Phenylobacterium zucineum HLK1: one gene and its partner. The protein of the gene in region 2 binds, or shares a complex with, the protein of the main gene of each other region. Links are inferred from orthologs where the notes say so. Each region holds a gene or a part of one and is shown on either strand. Other genes may lie near its edges. The genes, in order: trxA and trxB.

Region 1 (14,536 bases), 2.8 Mb from region 2 along the record:
AACGAGGCCCGCAGCAGCCCGCCCGAGGCGTTCGGGAAGGTGATCCGCCGGCCCAGCACCTCCAGCGTCTCACCCAGCTCGTCCTCGTCCTCGGGCCCCAGCATCTCGCGCCACAGCCGGTCGAAGGACCGCTCGTTGTCCGGGTCGATGGGCGAGAACCAGACGCCCGCGGCCCGCAGCCGGTCCAGCCGGTAGTCGTGCGGCCCCGCCACCGAGACCACCTCCACCTTGGACTTCAGGAGCTCGATGAACGGCAGGAAGAGCTGGCGGTTGATGCCGTCCTTGTAGAGCTGGTCGGGCAGCCGGTTCGAGGTGGCCACCAGGGTCACGCCGCGATCGAACAGCGCCTCGAACAGCCGGCCCAGGATCATGGCGTCGGCGATGTCGGTGACCTGGAACTCGTCGAAGCAGAGCAGGCTCGCCCGCTCGGCGACCACGTCGGCCACGGGCGGGATCGGATCGTCCCCCTTCGACTGGCCGAAGCGCGCCTTGCGGGCGGCGGGATCGCCCTTGCGCCAGGCGTCGATCAGCCGGTGGACCTCGCCCATGAAGACGTGGAAGTGCGTGCGCCGCCGCTTCTCGACCGGGGCGGTCTCGAAGAAGAGGTCCATCAGCATGGACTTTCCCCGGCCCACGGGCCCCACGAGGTAGACCCCCCGCCGGCTCTCGGGCGCGCGCTTGCGGAACAGGGCCTTGAGCCCCGAGGCGGGCTGGGCGTCCGCCAGCTCCCCCTCCAGGCGGACGAGGGCGGCCAGGGCGGCGGCCTGGGCCGGGTCCGGGCGGATCACGCCTTCGGCGAGGCGGGCGTCGTAGGCGGCTTGCAGCGCGGACGGCATCGGGTCCTCGCCTAGCGGCCGGCGACGGCCGGCGCAAGGAACGGCCGCTTCGCCACGGGGTTCAGGAAGGGAAGCAAGAAGGAGCCCCGACCATGGCCGACCAAGACGACCGCAACTTCAGCCCCAGCCAGGCCGAGGCGAATCGGGCCCGCATGCAGGGCGGCGGCCTGGGCGCGCGCGAGATGGACGAGCAGCGCGACCCGAACAGGTTCCAGACCGCCACCAATCCCGAGCAGCGCAGCTTTGAGGGCGACCTCGACGGCGCCACCAACGCCGACCGGCCAAGCCAGGCCGAGTTCGGCGACAGCGACATCGCGGCCGCGGGTGAAGAGGCTGGAGCCGAGGGCCAGCGGCGGGACGGCTGGGGCCTCGACCCCGACCTGGGCCGCGACGAGGCGGGCATGGGCGACGTGCGCGGCGACCTGGGGGCCGGCACGCCCGCCAATGTCGACGTCCACAAGCTGGGCCAGGAGGACAATCCCCAGCAGGACTGGGGCGACCCGGCCGACGAGGGGACGGTGTTCTCGTCCACCAACAACAACCGTCCCGGCCGCACCGAGCTGGAGCGCGGCCAGGGCGCCAAGACCCGCGCCCACAACAAGGACATCGTCAGCCGCCGGACGTAGGGACGGCGTCCTCCCCTTCGGGGGAGGCGGCCCGAAATGGGTTTGAGGGGGCTTCCGCCGCCGAACCGCGCGGACGAAGCCCCCTCGTTCGCTTCGCGACAGCTCCCCCGAGGGGGAGCCGACGCTGCTGGGCGCTACTTCATCGTCGGGATGACGAAGGCGCTGTCCTCGACGGCGCCTTCCGGCCAGCGGGCGGTGATCGTCTTCACCTTGGTGTAGAACTTCACCCCTTCCATGCCGTGCTGGTTGGTGTCGCCGAAGGCGCTGCGCTTCCAGCCGCCGAAGGTGTGGTAGGCCACCGGCACCGGGATCGGCACGTTGATCCCGACCATGCCGACGTTGACGCGGGAGGCGAACTCGCGCGCGGCCCGGCCGTTGCGGGTGAAGATCGCCACGCCGTTGCCGTACTGGTGCTCTGACGGCAGGCGCAGGGCCTCCTCGAAGCTCTCGGCCCGCACGATCTGCAGGACGGGCCCGAAGATCTCTTCCTGGTAGGTCTTCATCGAAGGCTTCACCTGGTCGAACAGGCTGGGGCCGATGAAGTAGCCCTTCTCATAGCCCTGCAGGCTGAAGCCGCGGCCGTCGACGACCAGCTCGGCGCCTTCGTCCGCGCCCATCTGGATGTAGTCGCTGACCCGCTTCTTGTGGGCCTCCGACACCACCGGGCCGTACTGCGCGGCGGGGTCGGTCGATAGGCCGACCTTCAGGGTGTCGATCTCGGCCAGCACGCGCTCGCGCAGCTCGTCGGCGGTCTTCCTGCCCACCGGCACGACCACCGGCAGGGCCATGCAGCGCTCGCCGGCCGAGCCGTAGGCGGCGCCGATCAGGTCCTTGGTCGCCTGCTCCAGGTCGGCGTCGGGCAGGATGATGCCGTGGTTCTTGGCCCCGCCCATGGCCTGGACCCGCTTACCCGCAGCCGTGCCGCGGCTGTAGACGTAGTGGGCGATGTCGGACGAGCCCACGAAGCTCACCGCCTTGATGTCGGCGTGGTCGAGGATGGCGTCCACCGCGACCTTGTCGCCGTGCACGACGTTCAGCACGCCCGCGGGCGCGCCGGCCTCCATCATCAGCTCGGCCAGGCGCACCGGCACCGTCGGATCCTTCTCCGACGGCTTCAGGATGAAGCTGTTGCCCGTCGCGATGGCGATGCCGAACATCCACATCGGGATCATGGCCGGGAAGTTGAACGGGGTGATCCCCGCGCAGACGCCCAGCGGCTGGCGCATCGAATAGACGTCGATCCCGGGGCCCGCGCCCTCGGTGTACTCGCCCTTCAGCACGTGCGGGATGCCGCAGGCGAACTCGATGACCTCCAGGCCGCGCTGGATGTCGCCCTTGGAGTCGGCGATCACCTTGCCGTGCTCGGACGACAGGATCTCGGCCAGCTCGTCCATGCGGGCTTCCACCAGCCGCTTGAACTCGAACATGACCCGGGCGCGCCGCTGCGGATTGACCAGGGCCCAGGTCTGCTGCGCCCGCAGCGCCGACTGGACCGCCTTGTCGAGCTCGGCCTCGGTCGCCAGGGCGACGCGGGCCTGCACCTCGCCGGTGTTGGGGTTGAACACGTCGCCGAAGCGGCCGGACTGGCCTGCAACGGGCGCGCCGTCGATGAAATGGGTGATGTCTCGCATGGCCGGCGTTCTACGCCCAACGCCCCGGAGCGCCTAGCTTCCGTTGCGGGAGGCGCCGCCCGGCGCTTGCCCGCGAGCGGGACGGCGGCGCATGTTCCGCCCATGACCGCGTTGAGCCACGCCCCGGCCCTGGCGCGCCCGAGGGGCGCCGACCACATCGTGGACGCCCTGATCGCCGAGCGCGCGCCGAAGCTGTCGGGCTCGGCCGCCTGGCCCGTGCTGCGCCCGCTGCTCTACGCCCTGCTGGACTACGGCAAGGCGCGGCGGATGGCCGACGCGATCGCCCCGCTCCCCGGCCGCGCGGCCCTGGAGCACGTCTCCGAGCTGCTGTCGGTGCAGGTGGCGGCCAGCGGACTCGACCGCGTGCCCGCGCAGGGCCGGGCGATCGTGGTCTGCAACCACCCCACCGGCATCGCCGACGGCGTGGCCGTCTACGACGCGCTGAAGGCCCTGCGCCCCGACATCTGCTTCTACGCCAACGCCGACGCCCACCGGGTCTGCCCCGGCTTCGAGGAGGTGCTGATCCCCGTGGAATGGGTCGAGGGCAAGCGCACCCGCGAGCGCACGCGCCTGACCCTGCAGCTGACCCGCGAGGCGATGGAGGCCGAGCGGTGCCTGGTGATCTTCCCAGCCGGCCGGCTGGCGCGCCGGCAGCCCGACGGGGGGCTCGCCGATCCGCCCTGGGCGCCGTCGGCGGTCTCGCTGGCCCGGAAGTACGAGGCGCCCGTCGTGCCGGTCCACGTGGCGGGCCCCTGGTCGACGCTGTTCCACTTCTTCCACGGGCTCTCGCAGGAGCTGCGCGACATCACCCTCTTCCACGAGCTGCTGAACAAGCGCGGGCGCCGCTTCGACCTGACGGTCGGCCATCCCGTCGCGCCCGAACGCCTGGCCGGGGATCCCGCCGAGGCGACGCTGGCGCTCAAGGCGCACGTCGAGGGGATCCTTCCCGCCGATCCGGACCGGGCCTTCGCATGATCCTCGCGGCCGAGGGCGAGTTCCGCCTCGACGACGAGGCGGCCACGGCGCGGCTGGGCGCGGCGATCGCGGCCGGGCTGAAGCCGGGCGAGGCGGTCTGCCTCTCCGGGCCGCTGGGGGCCGGCAAGTCCACCCTGGCCCGGGCCCTGGTGCGGGCGCTGACGACGCCGGCCGAGGACGTCCCCTCGCCCACCTTCACCCTGGTGCAGTTCTACGAGGGCCCGCGACTGAAGGTCGCCCACTTCGACCTCTATCGCCTCTCGAACCCGGACGAGGCCTATGAGATCGGTCTGGACGAGGCGCTGGACGAGGGCGCGGCGGTGGTCGAATGGCCCGAGCGGCTGGAGGGCCGCCTCCCGCCCGACCGACTCGATGTAGAGATCGCGCTCTCGGAAGACGACGCAGACGGCAGGCGCGTGCGGCTCACACCGCATGGCGCCTGGGAAGGACGAGGGCTTGAGTTCCGCGCCTGACATCTCGGACCGCGAGGCCCTGAAGGCCGGGTTCCTGCGCGCCGCCGGCTTCGGCCAGGCGCGCCGCCAGCCGCTGGGCGGCGACGCCTCGACGCGCAGCTACGAGCGCCTGTTCGCCCCCGACGGCCGGACGTTCATCTTCATGGACCAGCCGCCGGCGCTGGAGAGCGTGGTCTGCCCGCCCAGGGCCACGCCGGAGGAGCGCCGGGCGCTCGGCTACAACGCGGCCGCGCGCCTGGCGGCTGGCTCGGTGGCCGCCTTCGTCACCACCGCCGCCTTCCTGCGCGAGCGCGGTCTCTCGGCGCCGCAGATCCTGGCCCACGACGTCGAGGCCGGCCTCGCGGTGCTGGAGGACCTCGGCGATGGCCTGTTCGCCACCCTGATCGCCCAGGGGCAGGCCGAGGCGCCGCTCTACGAGGCGGCCGTCGATGTGCAGGTCGCCATGCAGGCCGAACCGCCGCCGGACGTGCTGCGCGCCGACGGCTGCGCGTGGCCGCTGCTCACCTACGACGCGCTGGCGCTCAAGGTCGCCACCGACACCTTCCTCGAGTTCTGGCCGAGGTTCGCCGGCCTGCCGGAGTTCGGCCCCGAGGCGGTGGCGGAATGGGAGGCCCTGTGGGCGCCGGTCTGGGTCTGGGGCGAGGCCGGCGCCTCGGTCTTCACCCACCGCGACTTCCACGCCCAGAACCTGCTCTGGCTTCCCGAGCGCGCGGGAGCCGCGCGCGTCGGCCTGCTCGATTTCCAGGACGCCCTGAAGGCCCATCCGGCCTGGGATCTCCTGCACCTGCTGCAGGACGCCCGCCGCGACGTCTCGCCCGAGCTCGAAGCCGTCATGCTGGAGCGCTACCTGCGGGCCCGGCCGGATCTCGACGCCAGCCGGTTCCTTTTCGAGTATCGGGCGCTGGCCGCCTCCAACGCCGCGCGCATCCTCGGCCGGGTGTTCGCCCGGCAGGCGCTGCTGGGGCGGCCGCAGTACAAGGCCTTCATGCCGCGCACCTGGCGCTACCTGGAGCGCAACCTGCAGGATCCCGAGCTCGCCGGCCTGAAGGCCTGGTTCGACCGCCACGTTCCGCCCGAGGCCCGCGCGTGAGCCAGGCGCCCACGACGGCGATGGTGCTGGCGGCGGGGCTCGGCACCCGCATGCGGCCGCTGACGGACACCACGCCCAAGTGCCTGGTCCCGGTGGCGGGCCGGCCGCTGATCGACCACGTGCTGGACGAGTTGGTCGCCGCCGGCGTCACCCGCGCCGTGGTCAACGTCCACCACTTCGCCGACCAGGTGGAGGCGCACCTGGCGCGCCGCACGGACCTCGAGATCCGCATCTCCGACGAGCGGGCCGAGCTGCTGGATTCCGGCGGCGGCATCCAGCACGCCCGGCCGCTGCTGGGCGATGAGCCGATCTTCGTCGCCAACATCGACTCGCTGTGGATCACCGAGGGCGAGCCGCCGCTGGAGACCCTGAAGCGGGTCTGGGACCCGGCGGCCATGGACATCCTCCTGCTGCTGGTCCGCCGCGGCCACGGCCTGGGCTTCGAGGGGCCCAACGGCTTCTTCATGGACGCGCAGGGCCGACTGACCCATTCGGTCGCGCCCAAGCCGCCGACGCCCTACGCCAACACCGGCTTCGGCATCCTCAAGCCCCAGGTCCTCGACGCCTCGCCCAGGACGGGCCCGTTCTCGATCCTGCCGGTCTGGCATGAGCTGCAGGCCGCAGGCCGGCTCCGCGGCGTGGCCATGGACGCTTTCTGGATGCACGTGGGCGACCCCGCCGCGCGCGAGGCGGCGGAGCAGAGGCTGTCGTGACCCGCTTCTTCGAGCGGCCGGGTCCTCGCTGGTTCAACATCCCGGCGCACCGGCCGTTCGCCGAAGACCTCGCCCGCGGGCTCTACGAGGCCCTGGCCGACGACGGGCCCGAGGCGCTGTCGGACGCCCTCGTCCTCCTGCCCACCCGGCGCGGGGCGCGGGCGGTGGCCGACGCCTTCGTGCGCGCCGCGGGCGGCCGGGCCGTCCTGCCGCCGCAGATGCGCCCGCTGGGCGACCTCGAGGCCGGCGAGCCGCCGTTCGAGCCGGGCGACCTGGCCCTCGACCTGCCCGCCGCCATCGACCCGCTGCGCCGGCGCTTCGAGCTGACGCGGCTGGTGGCCGGGCACTGGCGGCTGCTGCCGGGCCGCGAGCTGACCGCCTCGGCGGCGCTGGAGCTGGCCGACGCCCTGGGCGCCTTCCTAGACAGCCTGCAGATCGAGGAGGCCGAGGCCGGCGAGAAGCTGGCGGGCCTGGTCGAGGCCGACCTCGCCGAGCACTGGCGGGTCAGCCGCGAGTTCCTCGAGACGGCGCTGACCGAATGGCCCAGGCGCCTCGCCGAGCTGGGCCTGGTGGACGTCAGCGAGCGGCGCGTGCGCCTGCTACGGCGGCTGGCCGACGTCTGGGCCTCGCGCCCGCCGCAGGGGGTGCTGGTGGCGGCCGGCTCCACGGGCACCGCCCCGGCCACCGCCGACCTCCTGGCGGTGATCGCCGCCGCCCCGCGCGGCGCGGTCGTCGTCCCGGGCCTCGACGACAGCCTGGCCGAGAGCGCCTGGCGCGAGGTGGACGAGCAGCATCCGCAGGGCGCCCTGCGCCGCCTGCTGGCGCGCACCGGCATAGACCGTAAGCACGTCGAGGTCTGGCCTGCCGCCCTGGCGCACCAGACCCAGGGCCGCTGGCGCCGCCGGGTGATCAACGAGGCCCTGCGGCCGCCGCGCGCCACCGCCGACTGGCTGCACGCCATCGAGCAGCTCCGCGCCGAGGCCGACGCCGAGGGGCTCGATCCTATCGCCGAGGGGCTGAAGGGCCTCTCCCTCGTCAGCGCGCGGGCCGAGGAGGAGGCCGCCACGGTCGCCGCCCTGCTGCTGCGCGAGGCGCTGGAGACGCCCGAGAAGACCGCCGCCCTCGTCACGCCCGACCAGGTGCTGGCGCGCCGGGTGACGGCCAAGCTGGCGCGCTGGGGCGTCGTGCCGGACTCCTCCGCCGGCGAGCCGCTGGCCGGCTGCCGCTGCGGCGTGCTGGCCGGCCTCGTCGCGCGCGCCGCGGTCGATCCCCTGGCGCCGGTCACCCTGCTCGCGCTGCTGAAGCATCCCTACGTCCGGCTCGGCCTGGACGGCGACGACCTGGCCCGCCGCCGCGACGTGCTGGAGCGCCACGGCCTGCGCGGCGCCCGGCCCTGGACCTGGGCGGGCCTGCGGGCGCGCCTGGCGGAGAAGGGCCGGGGCCTCGACGCCCTGCCGCTGGTCGACCGTCTCGAGGACCTGCTCTCGGCCCTGCAGGCCGCCTGCGCCGAGGGTCCAGTGGCCGAGGCCGCCCGCGCCGTCACCGCCGCCATGGAGGCGCTCGCCGCCGGCGCCGACGGCTCGACGGGCGAGCTCTGGGCCGGCCACGGCGGCGAGGCCATGAGCCGCCTGCTCGCCGGCCTGATCCACGAGACCGGCGGCGTCCCGCCCGTCAGCGCCCGCGGCTTCGCCGACCTCTTGTCGCGGCTGATGGAGGGCGAGAGCGTCCGCGCAGGCGGAGCGACCCATCCGCGGCTGCGCATCCTGGGGGCCATCGAGGCCCGGCTGGTGCGCGCCGACCGGCTGGTGGTGGCGGGGCTGGAGGAAGGCGTCTGGCCGCGCGGTGCGCCCCTCGACCCGTTCCTGTCGCGGCCCATGCGCCGCACGCTGGGCCTGCCGCCGCCCGAGCGCCGGGTCGGCCTGTCGGCGCACGACTTCGCCCAGGCCGCCTGCGCCGCCGAGGTGATCCTGCTGCATTCCGAGCGCCGCGAGGGCCAGCCGGCGGTCAAGTCCCGCTGGCTCTGGCGGCTGGAGACCCTGGCCCGCGGCGCGGCGGTGGAGATCCCCGGCCGCCCCGAGGCGCTCGCCTGGGCCCGGGCGCTCGACGCGCCGGACGACTACCGGCCGGCCCGCCGGCCCGCGCCCTGTCCGCCGGTGGAGGCGCGGCCGCGGGAGCTGTTCGTCACCCGCGTCGAGACCCTGACCCGCGACCCCTACGCCGTGTGGGCGCGCGACATCCTGAACCTGCGCCCGCTGGAGCGCCCGGACGAGCCGGTGGAGGCCCGCGCCCGCGGCACCGCCATCCACGCCGCCTTCGAGCGGTTCGCCCTGGACCACCCCCGCGACCTGCCGCCCGACGCCGCGGCGATCTTCGAGGCGATGTACGTCGAGGAGCTGGAGAAGGCGGGGATGCCGCGCGAGGCCCTGGCCCGCGAATCCGCCCTCGCCCGCGAGGCCGCCGCCTGGGTGGCCGAGCTGGAGGCCCGCCGCCGCGCCGACGGCCGCGCGATCCACGTCGAGAAGACCGGCCGGCTGGCGATCCGCGTGGACGGCCACGAGGTGGTGCTGGGCGCCAAGGCCGACCGCATCGAGGCCGATCCGCAGGGGTACGGCCACATCCTCGACTACAAGACCGGCCGCGCGCCCTCGCAGAAGGTGGTGGACGCCGGCTTCTCGCCGCAGCTCACCCTCACCGCCGCGATCCTGGCCCACGGCGGCTTCGACGCGATCGGCCCGCTGGTCCCCGGCGAGCTGGTCTATCTCGAGGTCACCGGCCGCCGGCCCGCCGGCCGCGAGGAGGTCCGCGCCGGCGTCGGCGAAAGCGCCGAGGCGGCCGAGCGGGCGCTGGACGGCGCACGCCGCCTGCTGGCCCGCTATTTCCGGCCCGACCAGCCCTACGTCTCGCGCACCGCCCCGCAGTTCGTGAAGACCTACGCCTCCGACTACGACCACCTGGCGCGGGTGTTCGAGTGGTCGACCAGCGGCGAGGAGGGCGAGGCGTGAGCGTCCGCCTGCCGCCCGAGCACCACCAGCGGATCGCCGCCGACCCCGGCCGCTCGGCCTTCGTCACCGCCAACGCCGGCTCGGGCAAGACCAAGACCCTGATCGACCGTGTCGCGCGCCTGCTGCTGGCCCGGGCCGAGCCCGAGACCATTCTGTGCGTCACCTACACCAAGGCCGCCGCCGCCGAGATGCAGCGGCGGCTGTTCAAGCGGCTGGGCGACTGGTCGGTGATGCCCGACGGCCCCCTGACCGAGGAGCTGGCCCACCTCGAGGGCCGGCCGGCCGCGGCCTACGACGACCTGCGCCTGTCCGAGGCCCGCGCCCTGTTCGCCCGCGCGCTGGAGACGCCCGGCGGCCTGAAGATCCAGACCATCCACGCCTTCTGCGAGAAGCTGCTCCGGCGCTTTCCGCTGGAGGCCGGCATCTCGCCGGGCTTCCGGGTGATGGACGACGCCGCGGCCGCCGCGATCGCCGCCGCCGCCCGCGCCGGCGTGGCCCGCCACGCGCTGAAGGGCGAGGGCCGGGTCGCCGAGGCCTACGCGCGCCTGTCGGTGGCGCTGGACTTCGGATCGTTCCAGCAGATGTTCCTCGACTTCGAGGCCCGCCGCGGCCGGCTCCGGGACTTCTTCGACAGCCGCGGCGGCTATGAGGGCGCGCTCGCCTGGGTCTGGGACGCCTGCGGGCTCGAACCCGGCCAGGACGCCGAGGCGCTGGAGCGGGCCGCCGTCGCCGCCCTCGACCGCAACCTCTGGCGCGCCGCCGCCGAGGCCCTCGCCGCCGGCACGGCCACCGACGTCAAGTGCGCAGGTCAGCTCCGCGCGGTGGCCGAGACGCCGACCCTGTCCGGAGCGCTCGCCGCCCTGTTCACCGAGAAGGGCGAGGGGACCCCCGCGACCTGGGTCGGCAAGACCTCGGGCCTGAAGGCGCACGAGGGCCTGCGGATGGCCCTGCTGACCGAGCAGGACCGCCTGGCCGCCGCCCGCGAGCGGCTGCGCGGCGCCCGGGTCGCCGCCGACACCCTGGACGCGCTCACCCTCGCCGAGGCCTACCTCGCGGCCTACCGCGTCGAGAAGCAGCTCGCCGGCGCCCTCGACTTCGCCGACCTGATCGAGAAGACCCGCGCCCTCCTGGCCAGCCGCCCGGCCGCCGCCTGGGTGCTCTACAAGCTGGACGGCGGCATCGACCACATCCTGGTCGACGAGGCCCAGGACACCGCTCCCGACCAGTGGGAGATCGTGCGCGCCCTGACCGGCGAGTTCTTCGCCGGCGAGGCCCTGCCCCGGCGCGGCGAGCTGGACCGCACCCTGTTCGTCGTCGGCGACGAGAAGCAGTCGATCTATTCCTTCCAGGGCGCCGACCCCGAGCGGCTGATCCTGGAGACCCGACGCTACGTGGCCGAGATCGCCGCGGCGGGCCGGAACGGCGCCTCGGTGCCGCTGCACGCCTCGTTCCGCTCGACGGAGGAGGTGCTGGCCTTCGTGGACGCGGTGTTCGGCGCCGGGGTGCCGCCGGGCGTGGAGCCGCTGGAGCACATCCCCATGCGCGCCGGCGAGCGCGGCTGCGTCGACCTGTGGCCGCTGGAGCGCGAGCCGAAGGGCGAGGCCCGCGAGGCCTGGGACGCGCCTCTCGACGTCGAGGGCGAGGAGAGCGCCACCAAGCGGCTGGCCCGCAACATCGCCTGCGAGATCCGCGACCTCGTCCGGCGCGGCGATGCGGTGGCCGACAGGGACGGCAGGCGCCCCGCCCGCTACGGCGACGTGCTGATCCTGGTCCGCAAGCGCGGCGCGCTGTTCGAGGAGATCCTGCGCGCGCTGAAGCACGCGGGGATCCCGGTGGCCGGCGCCGACCGGCTGGCTCTGTCCGAGCACATCGTCTTCGACGACCTGATGGCGCTGGCGAGGTTCGCGCTCTTTCCCGCCGACGACCTGACCCTGGCGGCCCTGCTGAAGAGCCCGTTCTGCGACCTGGACGACGCGGCGCTGTTCGACCTCGCCCACGGCCGGGAGGGCTCGCTCTGGCGCACGCTGCTGGCCAGGGCCGGCGAGCGCCCCGACTGGGCGGCGGCGGCCGGGTTCCTGCAGGCCATGCGCGAGGCCGCCCGCGAGCACGGGCCGTTCGGCTTCTACGCCCGGGCGCTGGGGGTCCGCGGGTCCGACGGCCGTTCGATGCGCAGCCGCCTCCTGCGCCGGCTGGGCGCGGAGGCGCAGGACGCGCTGGACGAGTTCCTGGCCCAGGTGCTGGCCGCCGAGGGCCGCGGCGTGCACGACCTGGAGACGCTGGCGGCGGACTTCGCCGGCCTCGACATCATCGTGAAGCGCGAGCTGGAGGGCGGCCGCGACGAGGTCCGGGTGATGACCGCCCACGGCGCCAAGGGCCTGGAGGCGCCGATCGTCGTCCTGCCCGAGACCACCTCGGACCAGGGCGCGCGGGGCTCGCCGATGCTGGAGACCGCCGACGGCGGCTTCCTGTGGTGCGCCAGCGGCAAGGCCGACTGCGAAGCCTCGGCGGCGGCCCGGGCGCTGCGGCAGGACAAGGAGACCGAGGAGTCCCTGCGGCTGCTCTACGTCGCCCTCACCCGGGCGCGCGAGCGGCTGATCCTGTGCGGCCGCATCCCCTCGAACCGCAAGGAGGACGGGCTGAAGGGCTGGTGGGCCGCCATCCGCGCCGGCTTCGAGCACGAGGCAATCGCCCCGCACCTGCGCCAGGCCGCCTGCGGCGAGGTGCTGGCCACCCGCTACGGGCCCGATCCCGAGCCGCTGGGCCGCCGGGTCGCCGCCGACGCCGTCGCGGCCGCCGCGCCCGCCTGGTCGGCGGTCTCTCCGCCCCCGGAGGCCTTCGCCCGCTACGCCTCCCCGTCCGACCTGGGCGAGGGGACGGTGGTGGCCGCGCCCTCGCCGCTGGCCGCCGCCCAGGGGCTCGGCCGCTTCCGGCGCGGCGACCTGATCCACCGCCTGCTGCAGCTCCTGCCCGACCTGGCGCCCCCCGAGCGCGCCGCCGGCGCGGCCGCCCTGCTGCGCCGCGAGACTGACCTTGCCGACGACCAGCGGGCCGAGATGGCCGCCGCCGCGCTCTCGGTTCTGGAGGATCCGCGGTTCGCCGAGGTGTTCGGGCCGGGCTCGCGGGCCGAGGTGGCGATCGCCGGCGGGGCGGCGGCGCTGCCGCCGGCCCTGCGGATCTCGGGCCGGATCGACCGGCTGGTGATCCTGCCGGACCGGGTGCTGGTGGCCGACTTCAAGACCAACCGCCCCTCGCCCGGCCGCATCGAGGACGCCGATCCCGCCTACCTGCGCCAGATGGCGCTCTACAGCGCCGTCCTGGCCGAGGTCTTCCCCGGCCGGCGGATCGAGGCCGCCCTCGTCTGGACCGACGGGCCCAAGCTGATGCCCGTTCCAGAAAACCTGATGGCCCAGGCGCTGGCCGAGCTGCGCCGTTCTGGTTGATACCGCCCTAACACCCGCCTACATGGGCGGATCAGACAGGCGCCGGCCCGCGTTCCATCCGGCCGTGCGCGAAAGGAGCTTTCCTATGAGCACCGTGAAGGTCACCGACGAATCCTTCGAGACCGACGTCCTGCAGGCCGAGCGCCCTGTGCTCGTCGACTTCTGGGCGGAGTGGTGCGGCCCCTGCAAGCAGATCGCCCCGGCCCTCGAGCAGCTCTCGGACGAACTCGCCGACAAGGTGACCATCGCCAAGCTGAACATCGAGGAGAGCCCGACGACGCCCTCGCGCTACGGCGTGCGCGGCATCCCGACGATGATGCTGTTCAAGGGCGGCCAGATGGCCTCGATGAAGGTGGGCGCCATGCCCAAGCAGAAGATCCTGGAGTGGCTCACCGAGGCCGGCGTCGCCGCCTGAGGCGGCCGCCGAAGCGCGTTACTCCACAGGGCCGCCTTCGGGCGGCCCTTCTTCTTTCGGCCCTGGCCGTTCCGCCCTCTTCGGGGGCCGCCGCAGCACGAACCAGCGCACCACGCGGGTGGCGACCAGGAAGCCGACCATCCAGCCGATCAGCACCACGTCGGTGCGGCCGAACACCTCCACCAGTCCCCACAGCGCCACCAGGGCGATCGCCAGGGTGATCAGGTAGTGCCGCGGCAGGGCGAAGCGCAGGCTGTAGGGCTTTGCACGCATCAGGCGGGCCAGGTCTCCGGGCTCATGGCGAGCACCTCGCCCGCGAAATGCAGGCCGCCGCAGACCAGCACGTGCGGCGCGGGCCCGTCCACCGAAAGCGCCCGCCGCACGGCGTCCTCGACGTTCGGCGACATCTCGGCCGGCAGGCCCGCCTTCACCGCCGCCACGGCGATGTCCTCGGCGCTCGCCGCCTGGGGCGAGTCGAAGGTGGTGGCGATCACCCGCGGCTTCATCTCGGCGAAGGGGCGGAAGAAGCCCTCGGCGTCCTTGCGGGCGAACATGCCCGCCACCAGCGTCAGCGGCCGCGGGTCGCGGTCGACGATGCGCGAGGCGGCCTCGGCGAGCGCGCGGCCCGCATGCGGGTTGTGGCCGCCGTCCAGCCAGATGTCGGCGCCGCGGGCGCGCGCCAGCTCGAACAGGGGCCCGGCGGTCAGCCGCTGCATCCGCGCCGGCCAGACGGCCGAGGCGACGCCGTCGCCCAGCACCTCGTCCGGGAGGTCGTGGTCGAAGGTCAGGGCCGCGGCGACGGCCAGGCCCGCGTTGGCGAACTGGTAGCCGCCGAACAGGCTGGGCGGCGGCAGGTCCAGCAGCCGCTCGGGCATCTGCACCAGCAGCCGGCCGCGCTCCTCCCAGGCGTCGAAGTCGCGGCCCATCAGCAGCATCGGCGCCATGCGGTCGTCGGCCTCGCGCTCGATCATCTCCAGCGCCTCGTCCAGCTGGCGCGCCACCACCACCGGCCGCCCGCGCTTGATGATCCCGGCCTTCTCCCAGGCGATCTTGGCGAGGCCGGGGCCCAGCATCTCCAGGTGGTCGTAGTCCACGGGCGTGATGACGCTGACCGCCGGGGCGTCGAAGACGTTGGTGGCGTCGAACCGGCCGCCCAGCCCCACCTCGACCACGCACAGGTCGGCCGGCGTCTCGGCGAAGGCCAGCAGGGCCAGCACCGTCGTGATCTCGAAGAAGCTGATCGGCTGGTCCGCATTGGCCGCCTCGACCCGCTCGGTGAGGGCCAGGAGCTGCTCGTCGCTGATCAGCCGGCCCGCCAGCCGGATCCGCTCGGCG
Region 2 (14,507 bases):
CCAGTTCAGCTTCACCTGCGACGGCTCCATGCGCCGCGGCCAGGAGACCAGCGCCTGGAAGCGCGCCCGCAAGGTCGCGGCCCGCGTCCTGGCCGGCGCCGCCGTCGCCGAGGTCGGCTCGGCCACGCACTTCCACACGACCGCGGTCTCGCCGGCCTGGGGCCCGCAGATGCGGCGCGTGGCCCAGGTGGGCATGCACGTCTTCTACAAGTTCAACCCGCGCGGGATGATGCAGGCGGCCGCGCCGGCGGCGGTGCAGCCTGCGGTGCTGACCTCGGCCGTCGCCGAGCCGATGGAGCTGCGGCTGACCAACGCCGTCATGGAGGCCCCTGCGGAGGCTGCGGCCGGCGAGGCCAAGGACGCCGTGGCGGCCAATCCGGCCGCGGCTGCGGACAAGCCGGTCCAAGGCGCCAAGTCCGCCGCGGCCCAGGGTCAGGCTTCGGCCCAGCCCAAGCCGGCCGCGACCAAGCCGGCGCCCGCCGCGCTCAAGCCGGCCGAAGCGGCGGCGCTGAAGGCCCCGCAGGCCTCGGACGCCGCGATCTCCTGACGCGATCCCTGCTCCGCAGCCGGGTCTGTGGAGGCGGGCTCAAGCCCGCGCCGCCCGCCGCAGCGCCTGCGGCGGCTGGCCGAAGGCGCGCAGGAAGGCGCGGCGCATCCGCTCGGGGTCGCCGAAGCCCGCCGCCTCGGCCACCCGGTCGATAGGCTCGCGGCCCGTTTCCACCCGGGTTCGCGCCGCCTCCAGGCGCAGGCGCTCCACCGCCTTGGCCGGCGTGGTCCCGGTTTCCGCCGCGAAGGCGCGGGCGAAGTTGCGCGGGCTCATGGCCGCGCGGTCGGCGAGCTGCTCGACGGTGAGCGGCTGGGCCAGGTTCTCCCGCATCCAATCCATCAGGTCGGCGAAGCGGCCGGTGCGGCCGCCGAGCTCGATGAGCGCCGAGAACTGCGACTGGCCGCCCGGCCGCCGCTGGTGGACGACGAGCTGCTGGGCCGTGCGCCGGGCCACGTCGGCGCCGAGGTCGTCCTCCACCAGCGCCAGCGCCAGGTCGATGCCGGCGGTGATGCCCGCCGAGGTCCAGACGTGGCCGTCGCGGATGAAGATGCGGTCGGCGTCCAGTTTCACTTTCGGATAGCGGCGGGCGAAGTCGTCGGTGCGGCCCCAGTGGGTCGTCGCCCGGCGGCCGTCCAGCAGTCCCGCCTCGGCCAGGACGTAGGCGCCCGAGCAGACGCTGGCGATCCGCCGCAGGTGCGGCGCCGCCGCCCTCAGCCAGCGCACGATGGCCGCCAGCTCGGGCAGGCTGCGCGTTCCGTCGCCGCCCGAAACCACGACAGTGTCGAAGTCGGCGCCCGCCAGGGCCCCGGCGGCGATCGGCGCCCCGGACGAGCTCTTCACCGCGCCCCCGTCCGGCGCCAGCACCTCGATCTCGTAGGCCCCCGGCCGGAGCCGTCCGGCGATCTCGAAGGCGGCGATCGGGCCCGCCGCATCGAGGATCTGGAAGCCCGGGAAGATGACGACGGCGATTCGGCGGCTCATGGCAGGAAGCGTGGGATCGATGGCGTTTCTGCCAGACCGTGCGCCGGCTACGGTGCCGCCGTCAACTCAGGAGGCGGCCCATGTCCAAGCTCAGCATCGTCATCGCCCTCTATCCCGGCGTCACCCACCTCGACTTCACCGGGCCGCACCAGTTTCTCGTCCGCACGCCGGACGCGGAGGTGACGGTCGCTTCGCTGGGCGGTCGTGACATCGAGGCCGAGGGGCTCACCTTTTCGGGCCTGGCCGACCTGGCGGCTGTGGAGCGCTGCGACGTGCTGCTGGTCCCCGGCGGCTTCGGCGCCACCGACGCCATCCTGGACGAGGCGTTCATGGCGCAGATCCGGCGGCTGGGCGGGACCGCCCGCTATCTCACCAGCGTCTGCACCGGCTCGCTGATCCTGGGCGCGGCCGGCTTCCTGACGGGCCGGCGCGCGGCCTGCCACTGGGCCTGGCGCGACCTGCTGACGCCGTTCGGGGCGCTCGTCTCGGAGGCGCGGGTCGAGCGGGACGGGAACATCATCACCGGCGGGGGCGTGACCGCGGGGATCGACTTCGCCCTGGTGCTGCTGGCCGAACTGGCCGGCGAGGCCTACGCCGAGAGCGTCCAACTCGGGCTGGAGTATGCGCCGGCGCCGCCGTTCCAGTCCGGCCGGCCGGAACAGGCCCGGCCCGAGGTGCTGGCGCAGGTGAAGGCGGTGATGGCCCAGGCCCGGGCCGGCCGCGAGTCGGCCGCCCGCGCGGCCGCCGCGCGGCTGCAGCCGGCCTGACGTCCTTCAGGCGCCCGTCAGCGCTTCGGAACGTGGGCGATCATCTGGATCTCGACCACGCCATCGCCCGCCAGCAGCCCGGTCGCGCCCACCGCCGTCCAGGCCGGATGCGGGGCGGACATGAACTCGTCCTTCACCGCGCTGAAGGCCCGGAACTGATCGTCGCGCGACCCCCGGAAGCCCGGCCCGTCCCAGACGTGGAAGGTGTTGATCATGGCCACGTCGGCGAAGGTGAGGCCCTCGGCCTGAAGCGTGCGCTGGATATGGCGGAAGGCGTTGCGGACCTGGGCCTTGAACGCCTCCACGTCGCGGCCGTCCGCGCCGGCCGGGCCGGCGATCACGCCGGAGATGTAGAGGACATCGCCGGCGCGGCGGGCGGGGGCGTACTTGTAGTCGTCGTAGGCCCGCTGGGCGCCCGGGACGGGGATCACCACGTGCCCGCCGGGCGAGGGGATGATCTTCGGGTAGGCGTCGGCCTGGAGCGGGACCTGGGCCGCGGCGTGGGCGGGCAGGAGGAGCGCGGCGATGGCGGCGGCGAGCTTGAGCATGCCGGACCGTATCGCCGGTGCGTCCGCCCGGCGAGTGAAGGCTTCTTAATCCGCCGTCACACGGAAGCGCGGCCAGGACCCTTCGGCCCTGGCCGCAGCGCCAGCGGGGTTAGCCTCTCCGGACTCCTGCGCCGTCGCTATCCGGTGTCGCCATCCGGGTCAGGGCTTGGCGCGCTGGGCGCTGTTCTCCTCGAAGTCGCCCTTCTGCTCGGGATCGTGCGAGTGGCGGCGGTCCCGCTCGCCGCCGCCGCCCGAGACGTGGCTGTAGGGCGTGTTGGTGGGCTCGCCCGGCCGCCGCGGGTCGCCCTTCTTCGGCATGGGCTCGGTGCGGTCCTCGTGGCTGGCGCCTGGACCGCCCCAGCGTTCGGTGTTGGGGTGCTTGTCAGGCATGGCTAGCGGTCCTGCTGGTAGCCCTGGTGGTGGGTGTTCTGGTGCACGTTGCCGTGCCGGCCCTGTTCCTTGAGGTTGACGTCGTCGTCGCCCGGCTGGCTGGACTGGGCGTCGGTGACGGTGTCGCGGCGGTCCTGACGCTCGCCTTCGATGTTCGGCTTCTCGCCCGGATGCGAGCGCTGTTCCGGCGGGATCGGGGGAGCTTTCGATGCCATGGGGTGAGCCTCCTGTTCGAAGGGTGAACCCCGGGCGACCGGCCCGGTTCCGAGCCTTCCAGGCTCGCTCAGCGCGACAGGATCGCCGAGAGCGAGCCGTCCGCCTCAAGGAAGATGGCCTCGGCCTCGTCGAGGCTGCGGCCGCCCTTGTCGCGCACCGCCGACAGCAGCTCGTCCTCGGTGACCCGCTCGCGCCGCAGGGCGCGGCGGATAGGCTCGCCGCAGCGGAGCAGCACCGTCGGTTCGGACTTGACCGCGCGGTTGAAGCGGCCCCAGCGCGCCGTCGTCCAGGTCACGGCGAACTGCGCCACGATGAGCAGGGCCAGGGCGGTAAGCCCCTCGGCCAGCGAGGTCTCGCGGGAGATGATGACGGTGGCGAGCGTCGAGCCGAGGGCCACCGTCACCACGAAGTCGAAGGCGTTGAGCTTCGACAGCGTCCGCTTGCCCGACAGCCTCAGCATGACGACCAGCGCCACGTAGGCGGCGAGCCCGACCACCACGATCCGCAGGAGGGGCTCCCAGCCGGAGAAGAAGGCGCTCGGGTCCATGCTCAGTTCAGCGGCGGCGTGTCGCTCCCCGAGGAGGCGCCGGTTCCGGGGCTGTTGGACTCCACCTGCGAGGGCGCTGCCCCCGGCTGGCCGTAGTCCGGCGTCTGGCCGGCCATGCCGCCGGAGAGGGCGGGCGTCTGCGGATTCTGCGCCGCGCCGGCGTTGTCGGTCTCGACCATGCCGACCGCGCCCTCGCCGGGCTCGGGCGGGGCCGCATCGCCCCCGCTGCAGGCGGCGAGAAGGGCGGCGGCGCCGAGCGCCGCGCCGGCGGACAGGAACGATCTCATGCTTTGGCCTCCAGTTGGTCCCCAGTTGGTCCCCAGTTGGTCCCCGGGGAGCGGAACAGTCCGGGGGCCGCCCCGTTCCCGGGCCCCATTTCCCTCGCGGGGTCAGCGGGGCTCGCCGCGGGACGGCCCGGCGTCGGCGCGCCGCCACGGCCAGCGCCCCTCGATCTCGGTCTCCAGCGAGAAGCTCAGGAAGGTCCTGATGGCGACGATGGCGGCCAGCAGGCCGACGCTCTCCAGGGTGAGGGGCGAGGTGACCGTCGCGATGATGTCGGCGCCCACCATCAGCTCGAGGCCAAGCAGGATGCCGCGCCCGAGGTTGGCCCGGTAGCGCTCGTAGGCGACGCGCCATTCCCGGCTGAGCAGTCCGCGCCGGAGGTAGACGGCCGTCGCGACGATCACGCCGCCGAACACGACCGCGACCCCGAGGATCTCCAGAAGGCCCGCCAGCCGCGCCACGAACGGGTGCAGCGCCTCGATCCCCTCCATGCCCGGTCCTCCTCAGCTCCGCTGGAGGGGGAACAGGACAGGGCGGCGGAGGTTGCGCCTAGCCGACCGCGTCCAGGCCGATGTCGAGGACCTTGGCCGAGTGGGTGAGGGCGCCGACGCTGATCACGTCCACCCCCGTCTCGGCGATGGCGCGCACGGTCTCGAGGGTGACCCCGCCCGAGGCCTCCAGGACCACGCGGCCCTTTCCGAGGCGCACCGCCTCGGCCATGTCCGCTAGGCTGAAGTTGTCGAGCATGACAACGTCGGGATCGGCGGCCAGCGCCTCGTGGAACTGCACGAGGTTGTCCACCTCCACCTCGACCTTCATCAGGTGGCCGGCGTAGGCCTTCGCGCGGCGAACCGCCTCGCCCACCGAGCCGCAGGCGGCCACGTGGTTGTCCTTGATGAGGATGGCGTCGTCGAGGCCGAAGCGGTGGTTCACGCCGCCGCCGCAGCGGACGGCGTACTTCTCCAGAGCCCGCAGGCCCGGCGTCGTCTTGCGGGTGTCGGTGATCCTGGCGCCCGTGCCTGCGACCGCGTCGACGTAGTCCTGCGTCAGGGTGGCGATCCCGCACAGGCGGCCGAGGAGATTGAGCGCGGTGCGCTCGGCCGACAGGATCGCGCGCGCCTTGCCCTGGACGGCCGCGAGGACGGCCCCCGCCGGGACAACGTCGCCGTCCCGCACATGGGGCTCGAAGGCGAGGGCGGGGTCGAGCTCGGCCATGGCCAGCCGCGCGCAGGACAGGCCCGCGACGACGCCGCCGCGGCGGGCGGCGAAGACCACCGAAAGCTCGGCGGCCTCGGGCACGCACGCCTGGGCGGTGACGTCGCCGGCGCGGCCGAGGTCTTCGGCGAGCGCGGCGCGGACGATGGGCTGGACCAGCAGGTCGGGAAGCGGCTCGATCATTCGGCGGCGAACCTCAAGGCCGCGCCCTCCACGTCGGCCAGGGTCGCCAGGGTGCGGCGGGCCTCGCCGGACAGGGGGAAGTCCTCGCGGAAGTGGCCGCCGCGGCTCTCGCGGCGGGCCAGGGCGCCGGCGGCCACCAGCCGGGCGGCGACCAGGGCGGCGCTGCGACCGTGCGCGGCCTCCAGCGCATCGATCCGGGCCAGGAGGCGCGAAAGTCCCGCTTCGTCGCGGATCACCCCCGCCTCGCGGCTCATGGCCTCGCGCAAGGTCTTGAGGGCCTTCGCCGGAAGCTCGGCGCCCATGATCGCCCGGCAGGCGCCGGCGGCCTTGGGCTCGGCCGCGGCCGCACGGCCGGCGCGGGCGCCGAAGACGGCCGCCTCCAGGAGCGAGTTGGACGCCAGGCGGTTGGCGCCGTGAACGCCCGTCGAGGCGCATTCGCCCGCGGCGAAGAGCCCGGGAAGGCTGGTGCGCCCGTCGGCGTCGGTGGCGATCCCGCCCATGTGGTAGTGGCAGGCCGGAGCGACGGGAATCAGCTGCTTGCGCGGGTCGATCCCGCCCGAGAGGCAGGCGGCGAACACCGTCGGAAACTCGTCGGGGAAGTGGGCGCCCACCGCCTCGCGCGCGTCCAGGAAGGCCCCGCGGCCAGCCTCGCGCTCGGCGTGGATGGCGCGGGCCACCACGTCGCGCGGCGCCAGCTCGCCCGCCGGATGGTAGCGGGTCATGAAGCGCTCGCCCGCGCTGTTCACCAGCACCGCGCCTTCGCCGCGCAGCGCCTCGGTGGCGAGCGGAGCGGGGTCGCGGGCGATGTCGATGGCCGTCGGGTGGAACTGGACGAACTCGGGGTCCGCGATCGCCGCGCCGGCCATGGCGGCCAGGCCCAGACCCTCGCCCTTCAGCTCGGCCGGGGTGGTGGTCACGGCGTAGAGGCCGCCGATCCCGCCGGTGGCCAGCACGACCGCGTCGGCGAGGATCTCGGTCGGGCGTCCGTCCAGCTCGGCCACCACGCCACGGATGCGGCCGCCCGCGTCCTGCAGGAGGCCGGTGAGCCGCGCGCCGGTGCGGACCTGGACGGTGGGGGCGGCGAGGGCGGCGACGCTGACCGCCTGCATGATCGCCTTGCCGGCCTGGTCGCCCTTCACCCGCGCGACGCGGGCGCGGCCGTGGGCGGCCTCCAGGCTCTGGACGAACGCGCCGTCCGCCGCGCGGTCGAACGGCGCGCCCAGCGCCGCCAGGACGTGGACGGCGGCGGGACCTTCCTCGGCCAGCAGGCGAGCCATGGCGGCGTCCACGAGGCCGGCGCCGGCGGCCACGGTGTCGGCGGCGTGCAGTTCGGGGGCGTCGTCCGGCGAGAGCGCCGCGGCCATGCCGCCCTGCGCCCAGGCCGACGAGCAGCCGCTGTTCAGGGGAGCCTCGGTGAGCACCAGCGCCCTCGCGGGCGCGGCGGCCATCGCCGCCGTCAGCCCGGCCAGGCCCGCGCCCACGACGAGGATCCCGTCGTGGCGGATGCGGTCGGCCATCCTAGTTCGCTCCCTTCGGGCGCTTCGAAGGATCGGGGCCATGCCCTGCGCAGCCTTGGCGGAGCAGGGCCATCAGATCAGCTCCACGTCGACGTGGTGGCGGGCCTTCACGAGGTCGTAGCGGGCGGGCCTGGCCGGCGGCGGCAGGTCGATCATCCGCTGGACCGCCAGGCGGGCGCGCTCGGCGATCGCCGGGTCGACGGTCACTTCGTGCCGGTCGTGGAGCAGGGCCTCGTAGATGTTCTCCAGGCTGATCCGCTTCATGTGGGGGCACAGATTGCAGGGGCGCACGAACTCGGTGCCATGCGCGTCGGCGGCCACGTTGTCGGCCATCGAGCACTCGGTGATCAGAACCACGCGCTTGGGCTTCCTCTGCAGCACGTAGTCGTTCATCGCCGCCGTCGAGCCGGCGAAGTCCGAGACCTCCAGCACCTCGGCCGGGCACTCGGGGTGGGCCAGGACCTCGGCGCCCGGATAGGCGGCCTTGATCTCGAGGATGTCCTCGGCGGTGAAGCGCTCGTGCACCTCGCAACGGCCCTTCCAGGCGATGATGCCGATGTCGGTCTGGCGGGCGACGTTGCGGGCGAGGAACTCGTCGGGGATCAGGACCACCTTGTCGACGCCCCACAGCCTGGCGGCTTCCTCCACCACCTGCACGGCGTTGGCGCTGGTGCAGCAGATGTCGGTCTCCGCCTTCACGTCGGCGGTGGTGTTGACGTAGGTGACCACCGGCAGGCCGGGATAGCGCTGCTTGATCAGGCGCACGTCCGCGCCGGTGATCGAGCTGGCCAGCGAGCAGCCGGCCCGCAGGTCGGGGATCAGGACGCGCTTCTCGGGGCTGAGGATCTTGGACGTCTCGGCCATGAAGTGGACGCCCGCCTGAACGATCACCGCAGCGTCGGACTTGGCCGCTTCCTTCGCCAGCCCCAGGCTGTCGCCCACGTAGTCGCCGACGCCGTGGAAGATCTCGGGCGTCATGTAGTTGTGGGCGAGGATGACGGCGTTCTTCTCGCGCTTCAGCCGGTTGATCTCGGCGATCAGCGGGGCGTGCGCGCGCCATTCCATCGGCGTGACGTGGCGCTTCACCTTCTCCCATGCGGGAAGGGTCTCGGCCTCGACCTCAGGCGTGAAGGCGAACTGCGAACCGTCGGCGGCCATGTCGTCCCTCCCTTATGCTCATAGTGAGCATTACTGGGGCTTTTAAAAAGGCGCCCGGATGCCCGTGGCGCGATCACTTTTGCTCAATCGGAGCAAAACCGTCGGAACAGATATAGCGCCCCCGTGAACCCGCGCAAGGGAGAAAACCTAACCCGGGTTTTCAAACGATCTGCCGCCTTCAGGCGATCTCGCCCGCGCAGGATCGTCCTCAGACGATTTCCGGCGCGCCCGCAAGGGCCTCGGCGATGACGGCGGCGAGCTGATCTCCGCCGTAGGGCTTCTTGAGCATCGGCCAGGGCGCGCCGGCGGCGGCCTCCAGCGCCTCGCCGGTGTAGCCCGACGATAGGATCACGGGCAGGCCCGGCCGCAGGCGCACGGCCTCACGCGCGAGGTCCACCCCGTTCATGTCGCCCGGCATGATCAGGTCCGTCAGCAAGAGGTCCGCCGGCCGGCCGCTCTTCAGCACCGCCAGCGCCTGGGCGGCGTCCTCGGCGCGGACCACCTGGTGTCCGAGGTCGGTCAGGAGGGCCTCGACCAGCTCGGCCACCTGGGCGTCATCCTCGGCCAGCAGCACCCGCAGCGAGGGCCCGCCCTGCGTCTCGGCCCGGCCCGGCTCGGAGGCCGGCGCGGCCGAGGCGGTCGAGAGGGGCAGGAAGATCCGCACGCTGGCGCCCTTGCCGGGGGCGCTGTCGAGGGTGGCCGTGCCGCCGCTCTGGCGGGCGAAGCCGTAGACCTGGGACAGGCCCAGCCCGGTGCCGCGGCCCGGCGCCTTGGTGGTGAAGAAGGGCTCGAACACCCGCGCGGCGGTCTCGGCGTCCATGCCGCTGCCCGTGTCGTGCACCGCCACGCAGAGGTAGTCGCCGGCGTCCAGTTCCTCGATCTGGCCGGCGTCCAGCCGCACGCGGCGCGTCTCGACGCAGATCCGGCCGCCTGCGGGCGTCGCGTCGCGCGCGTTGACCACCAGGTTCATCAGGGCGGCCTCGAACTGGCTGGGATCGAGGTCCACGACCGCTCCCTGGGCCCCCGGCGCGAGCACGAAGCTCACCGCCTCGCCCACCGCCCGCCGCAGGAGGGGCTCGCACTCGGCCAGCATCTCGTCCACGCGCACCGGCTCGGGCTTGAGGGCCTGGCGGCGCGAGAAGGCCAGGAGTTGCTGGGTCAGCCTTTCGCCGCGGCGGGCCGCGCCCAGCGCCGCCTCGATCATCCGCTCGCGACGGGCCGCATCGGCCGGGTGGCGTTGCATCAGGTCCAGGGCGCCGATGACCACGGTGAGCAGGTTGTTGAAGTCGTGGGCGACGCCGCCGGTGAGCTGGCCCACCGCCTCCAGCTTCTGCGCCCGGCGCAGGGCCGCCTCGGCCTGGTCGCGTTCGGTGAGCGCCGCCTGCACCCGCTCGGCGAGGAGGTCGTTGATCCGCTTCAGGTCCGCCTCGGCCCGCTTGGAGTCGGTGACGTCGAAGCCCACCCCGACGAAGCCGTCGAACGCGCCCGCCGGGTCAAAGCGCGGCTGGGAGACGGAGCGAATCCACCGGTAGCTCCCGTCGGCCACGCGGTAGCGGGCCTCGAGGGTGAACAGCCGGCGCGAGCTTTCACCCTCGACCTGCTCCTTCAGGATGCGCGGCAGATCGTCGGGGTGCAGCACCTTGCGCCAGTCGAAATCGAGCGCCTCCTCATAGGGCGCGCCCAGCCATTCCACATAGGTTCGGTTGGCGAACTCCCGCCTTCCGTCCGCACGGGTGACCCACATCAGGATCGGGGCGCTGTCGGCCAGCACGCGGAAGCGCGCCTCGGAGTCGGCGGAGGCGCGGCGGGCGGCCTCCTGCGCGGCCTTGGCCTCGTCCAGCCGGATCAGGGCCTCGCGCATGGCGCTCGAGAACAGGACGGTGATCGCCCCCGAAAGCGCGAACATCGCCACGACCGCGGCGCTCGGGGCCCCCGTGGGCTGCACGATCGGCGAGAGCGCGCCGACGATGATGGCCACGATCAGCGCGCCCCAGCCGAACGTGGGCCCGGCGTAGAGGCAGATGACCGTGAGGGCGGGCAGGCTGGTCGAGCCGAGGCCGCCCATGTGCTGCCAGCCCAGCAGGGCGCCGCGCAGCGACATCGCGATCCCCAGGGCCACGACGCTGACCGCCAGCGCCCGCCACAGCGGAGGCGAGCGGCGCGGGATCAGGCGAAGCGGCCACTCCGAAGGCTTCATCGGCGGGGTACTCGGCGAACGCAGCCCGTCCCTTGGGCCGCCGATCACCATGCGGGGGCCGGCGTGCAGGCGCAACCCTGCGGTGAGATGGCCGAAGTTTAATCCCCCAGGACCACTTTTTCGCCGTCCGGGGGTCCAAAGAACGCCGGTCCGGGCCTATATGGCCAGCCTCGATGCGAGGGGTTCCCCTACAGACGCCGCGCAGCAAGGCGCGCCGCCGGAGGGCGGCGTCCGGGGCCGCCCTGGTCCTGGCCGGCTTCGCCGTGGCCGCCTGCGCGCCAAACGAGAACCCGCTGGCCTCGGCCCATGCGGCGCTGACCGCCGGCGACCTTTCGGAGACGTCGCTCCGGCGCATCGCCGCGCGCATGGACCCGGCGATGCGCGCGCTGGCCCTGCGCCACGATCCCGGCTTGAAGACCCCCGACCTGTGGAGCCGTCCCGAAGGCTGGGCCAGCCTGGACGTGGCCGAGGTCCCGGACCTCGGCTTCGGCACGGCCGAGGGCCAGACGGCGGCCGAGCTGAACGACCTGCGCCCGTTCTCGGACCTCCCGATCCGCCCCATGAAGCCGTTCGTGCTGAAGGCCTCGGGCGAGGATCGCCGCCGCGCGCTCGAATGCCTGAGCCAGGCCGTCTACTACGAGGCGGCCCGCGAGCCCGGCCTCGGCCAGGAGGCGGTGGCCCAGGTCGTGCTGAACCGGGTGCGCCACCCGGCCTATCCGAACTCCGTCTGCGGCGTGGTCTACCAGGGCGCGGCCCGGACCACCGGCTGCCAGTTCACCTTCACCTGCGACGGCTCGCTGCGCTGGGCGCCGGAGCCGGCCCTCTGGCGCCAGGCGCGCCGGGTGGCCGAGCGGGCGCTGAACGGACACGTGGCCAGGCAGGTGGGCTCGGCGACGCACTATCACGCCGACTACGTGGCCCCGTACTGGGCGCCGACCCTGGTGAAGATGACCAAGGTCGGGGCGCACATCTTCTATCGCTGGACGGGCCCGTGGGGCGAGCCGGCGGCCTTCACCGGGCGCTACGCCGGCGGCGAGGCGCGCCTGACCCCCGCGATCCTGGGCGGCTTCGACGCCCGCACCCAGGGCGGTCTCCTGGCGCCCGAGGCCCAGGGCCTGCCCGCCGAGCGCAAGGTGACCCTGGCCGTGGCGGGCGAGGTGCGCACCTACACCGTCGCCGATCCGACGGCCTCGGGCGGCGAGCGGACGCGGGTGATCGGCTCGATCACGCCGGCGCGGCGCAGGGCCACGCCCGAGGAGATCAAGGCCATCAACGAGAAGCTGGAGGCCTTCGACCGGACGATCCCCGCGGAGGCTGAGGCTCAGCCCGCGAACGCGTCCGGATAGGCGACGGACAGCGGCGCATCGAAGGCCCCGGGCTCCAGCGCCAGCGCCATGAACGCGGGGTTTCCCGCATAGGGGCTGCGCACCTGCCGCGCCGCCTGCGTCGAAAATCCGAAGCGCGGATAGTAGGCGGGGTGGCCCAGGAGGATCACGCCTTCGACGCCGAACTCGCGGGCCGTCTCCAGCGCCGCCCGGACCAGGGCCGAACCGATCCCCGTGCGCTGGCGGTCGGGACGGACGGCGAGGGGCCCTAGGGCGGCGTACAGGCCCTGACGGTCGGCCCACATGCGGCTGAAGAGGATGTGCCCCTCGACGGTCTCCCCGTTCAGCGAAACCAGCTCGAAGAGGACGTCGCCGTCGGCGCGCAGCAGATCGACCAGTCGGGCCTCGGTCTCGCCCTGGAAAGCGTCGGCGACGAGCTGGCGGACGGCCCCGTGGTCGGAAGGACGGGCGTGGCGGATCATAGGCGCCAGCCTAGCGCCCGCCGCCCCCTTCGTCGCGGGTCTCGGCCTCGCGCAGTGCACGGCGCGCGTCGTGAAAGGCGTGGCGCTCGTTCCGGATCGCCTCGCCGGCCAGCTTCCGCCAGCCCTCGGCGATGTTCAGATAGACCTCGCGCTCGGCCTCACTCGCGGCCTTGGCCGCCAGCCTGGTCACCGCCTCGGCCTGTTCTGCGTAGCGTTCGCTGTTCCGCATGGCCTCGCCCAACCCGCCAAAAGGGGGTCGGGTTTCAGCGCGGCCGTACAATTTGCGGTTGCGCGGCTACCAGGCCCCGATCTTCTGAGCCTCGCCGTGGCTGATCGGATGGTGGGCCTTGCGGTGGTCCTCCTCGGCGAGGAAGCGGACCGCCTCCAGCGCCGCCATGCAGCCCATTCCGGCCGCCGTGACCGCCTGGCGGTAGACGTCGTCGGTGACGTCGCCCGCCGCGTAGACGCCCTGGATCGCCGTCGAGGCCGTGCCCGGCTTCACCTTCAGATAGCCGGAGGCGTCCATCTCGAGCTGGCCCTTGAACAGCTCGGAGGCGGGCGCATGGCCGATGGCGATGAACACGCCGTCGCAGGGGATCTCGCGGGTCTCGCCCGTCTTGACGTTCTTCAGCCGCACGCCGGTGACGCCGAGCGGATCGGTCTGGCCCACCACCTCGTCGATGGCGCTGTCCCAGATCACCTCGATCTTCTCGTGGTTGAACAGGCGCTCCTGCAGGATCCGTTCGGCGCGCAGCTCGTCGCGGCGATGCACCAGCGTCACCTTGGCGGCGAAGTTGGTGAGGAACAGGGCCTCCTCCACCGCCGTGTTGCCGCCGCCGACCACCACGACGTTCTTGCCGCGATAGAAGAAGCCGTCGCAGGTGGCGCAGGCCGAGACGCCGAAGCCCTGGAACTTCTGCTCGGACTCCAGCCCCAGCCACTTGGCCTGGGCGCCGGTGGCGATGATCAGGGTCTCGGCGAGCCAGGTCTGGCCGCTGTCGGTCTCCAGCCGGAAGGGCCGCTGCGACAGGTCGGCCTTCACGACGATGTCGTTGACGATCTCGGTGCCCACGTGCTCGGCCTGGGCCTGCATCTGCTCCATCAGCCAGGGCCCCTGGATGACGTCGGCGAAGCCCGGATAGTTCTCCACGTCGGTGGTGATGGTGAGCTGGCCGCCGGGCTGGATGCCCTGGATCAGCACGGGCTTCAGCAGCGCCCGGGCGGCGTAGATGGCGGCGGTGTAGCCCGCGGGGCCGGAGCCCACGATCAGGCAGCGGACGGAACGGGGTTCGGGGCGGGGAGCGTTCTCGGACATCGCCCCTATGTAAGTTGGATTCTGGCCCGTTGCGACAAGGAGCGATGTCATGGCCCTGTGGATCGCGATCGGCATCGCCCTCGGCGCGGGGATCGGCGCGGTGATGGACAACGCCGCCGTCGGGATCGCGGTGGGCGTCGCCCTTGGCGTGGCCCTCTGGGCGGCGGGCGGACGCAAGGGCCCGCCGAAGACATGACCCGCCCTTCAAGGGCGGCCCTCGTGCTTAACGCGCCCTTCAGGGCGCAGGTGGCGTAGAATGGCGCCATGTCGACTCATCCGCAGGTCGAGATCGCCGGGCGCAAGGTGGGGGCCGGTCACGAGCCGTTCGTGATCTGCGAGCTGTCGGGCAACCACAACGGCAGCCTGGAGCGGGCGCTGGCGATGATCGACGCGGCGGCGGCGACTGGCTGCGACGCGGTCAAGATCCAGACCTACACCGCCGACACCATCACCATGGACGTGGACCGGCCGGAATTCCGGATCCGCGGGGGCCTGTGGGACGGCCGCAGCCTCTACGAGCTCTACCGCGAGGCCCAGACGCCCTACGAGTGGCACGCGGCGCTGTTCCGGCGGGCGCGCGAGCTGGGCGTGATCCTGTTCTCCAGCCCGTTCGACGAGACGGCGGTGGACCTGCTCGCCGGGCTGGACGCTCCCGCCTACAAGATCGCCTCCTTCGAGGCCGTGGACCTGCCGCTGATCCGCTACGCCGCGTCCAAGGGCAAGCCGCTGATCATCTCGACCGGCATGGCCAACCTCGCCGAGATCGAGGCGGCGCGCGATGCGGCGCTGTCGGCGGGCGCGCCGGGGGTGGTGCTGCTGCACTGCGTCTCCAGCTAT

The links.
Region 1: the proteins of trxB (region 2) and trxA are in contact, whole or in part, in a crystal structure (PDB 1F6M), measured with the Escherichia coli proteins. The link is inferred for Phenylobacterium zucineum HLK1 from one-to-one orthologs.

The regions. Positions count from the first base shown.
Region 1 is NC_011144.1:191,228-205,763, reverse strand. Bases 11,661-14,536 are described here. They hold trxA (thioredoxin), read left to right. Parts: upstream 11,661-12,871; coding sequence 12,872-13,201; downstream 13,202-14,536. Other genes in these bases: PHZ_RS01075 (bifunctional folylpolyglutamate synthase/dihydrofolate synthase), read right to left, coding at 13,474-14,536; PHZ_RS01080 (hypothetical protein), read right to left, coding at 13,220-13,474; addA (double-strand break repair helicase AddA), read left to right, coding at 11,661-12,786. In the rest of the region: cell division protein ZapE, read right to left, coding at 1-836; PHZ_RS01125 (hypothetical protein), read left to right, coding at 929-1,462; PHZ_RS01120 (CoA-acylating methylmalonate-semialdehyde dehydrogenase), read right to left, coding at 1,597-3,093; PHZ_RS01115 (GNAT family N-acetyltransferase), read left to right, coding at 3,196-4,068; tRNA (adenosine(37)-N6)-threonylcarbamoyltransferase complex ATPase subunit type 1 TsaE, read left to right, coding at 4,065-4,541; N-acetylmuramate/N-acetylglucosamine kinase AmgK, read left to right, coding at 4,525-5,631; PHZ_RS01100 (nucleotidyltransferase family protein), read left to right, coding at 5,628-6,344; double-strand break repair protein AddB, read left to right, coding at 6,341-9,346; more of addA, read left to right, coding at 9,343-11,660. UniProt on the Escherichia coli protein: Participates in various redox reactions through the reversible oxidation of its active center dithiol to a disulfide and catalyzes dithiol-disulfide exchange reactions.
Region 2 is NC_011144.1:2,991,032-3,005,538, reverse strand. What follows is about bases 11,661-14,507. They hold trxB (thioredoxin-disulfide reductase), read right to left. Parts: upstream 13,671-14,507; coding sequence 12,651-13,670; downstream 11,661-12,650. Other genes in these bases: pseI (pseudaminic acid synthase), read left to right, coding at 13,935-14,507; PHZ_RS23170 (hypothetical protein), read left to right, coding at 13,720-13,866; PHZ_RS14405 (hypothetical protein), read right to left, coding at 12,366-12,584; PHZ_RS14410 (GNAT family N-acetyltransferase), read right to left, coding at 11,870-12,355; PHZ_RS22240 (cell wall hydrolase), read left to right, coding at 11,661-11,894. Also shown: PHZ_RS23175 (cell wall hydrolase), read left to right, coding at 1-547; PHZ_RS14475 (GlxA family transcriptional regulator), read right to left, coding at 587-1,528; PHZ_RS14470 (DJ-1/PfpI family protein), read left to right, coding at 1,609-2,295; PHZ_RS14465 (Rid family hydrolase), read right to left, coding at 2,313-2,843; PHZ_RS14460 (hypothetical protein), read right to left, coding at 3,003-3,233; PHZ_RS14455 (hypothetical protein), read right to left, coding at 3,236-3,448; PHZ_RS14450 (DUF421 domain-containing protein), read right to left, coding at 3,517-3,996; PHZ_RS14445 (hypothetical protein), read right to left, coding at 3,999-4,283; PHZ_RS14440 (DUF1622 domain-containing protein), read right to left, coding at 4,386-4,769; nadC (carboxylating nicotinate-nucleotide diphosphorylase), read right to left, coding at 4,828-5,676; PHZ_RS14430 (L-aspartate oxidase), read right to left, coding at 5,673-7,193; quinolinate synthase NadA, read right to left, coding at 7,266-8,351; PHZ_RS14420 (ATP-binding protein), read right to left, coding at 8,560-10,548; more of PHZ_RS22240, read left to right, coding at 10,722-11,660.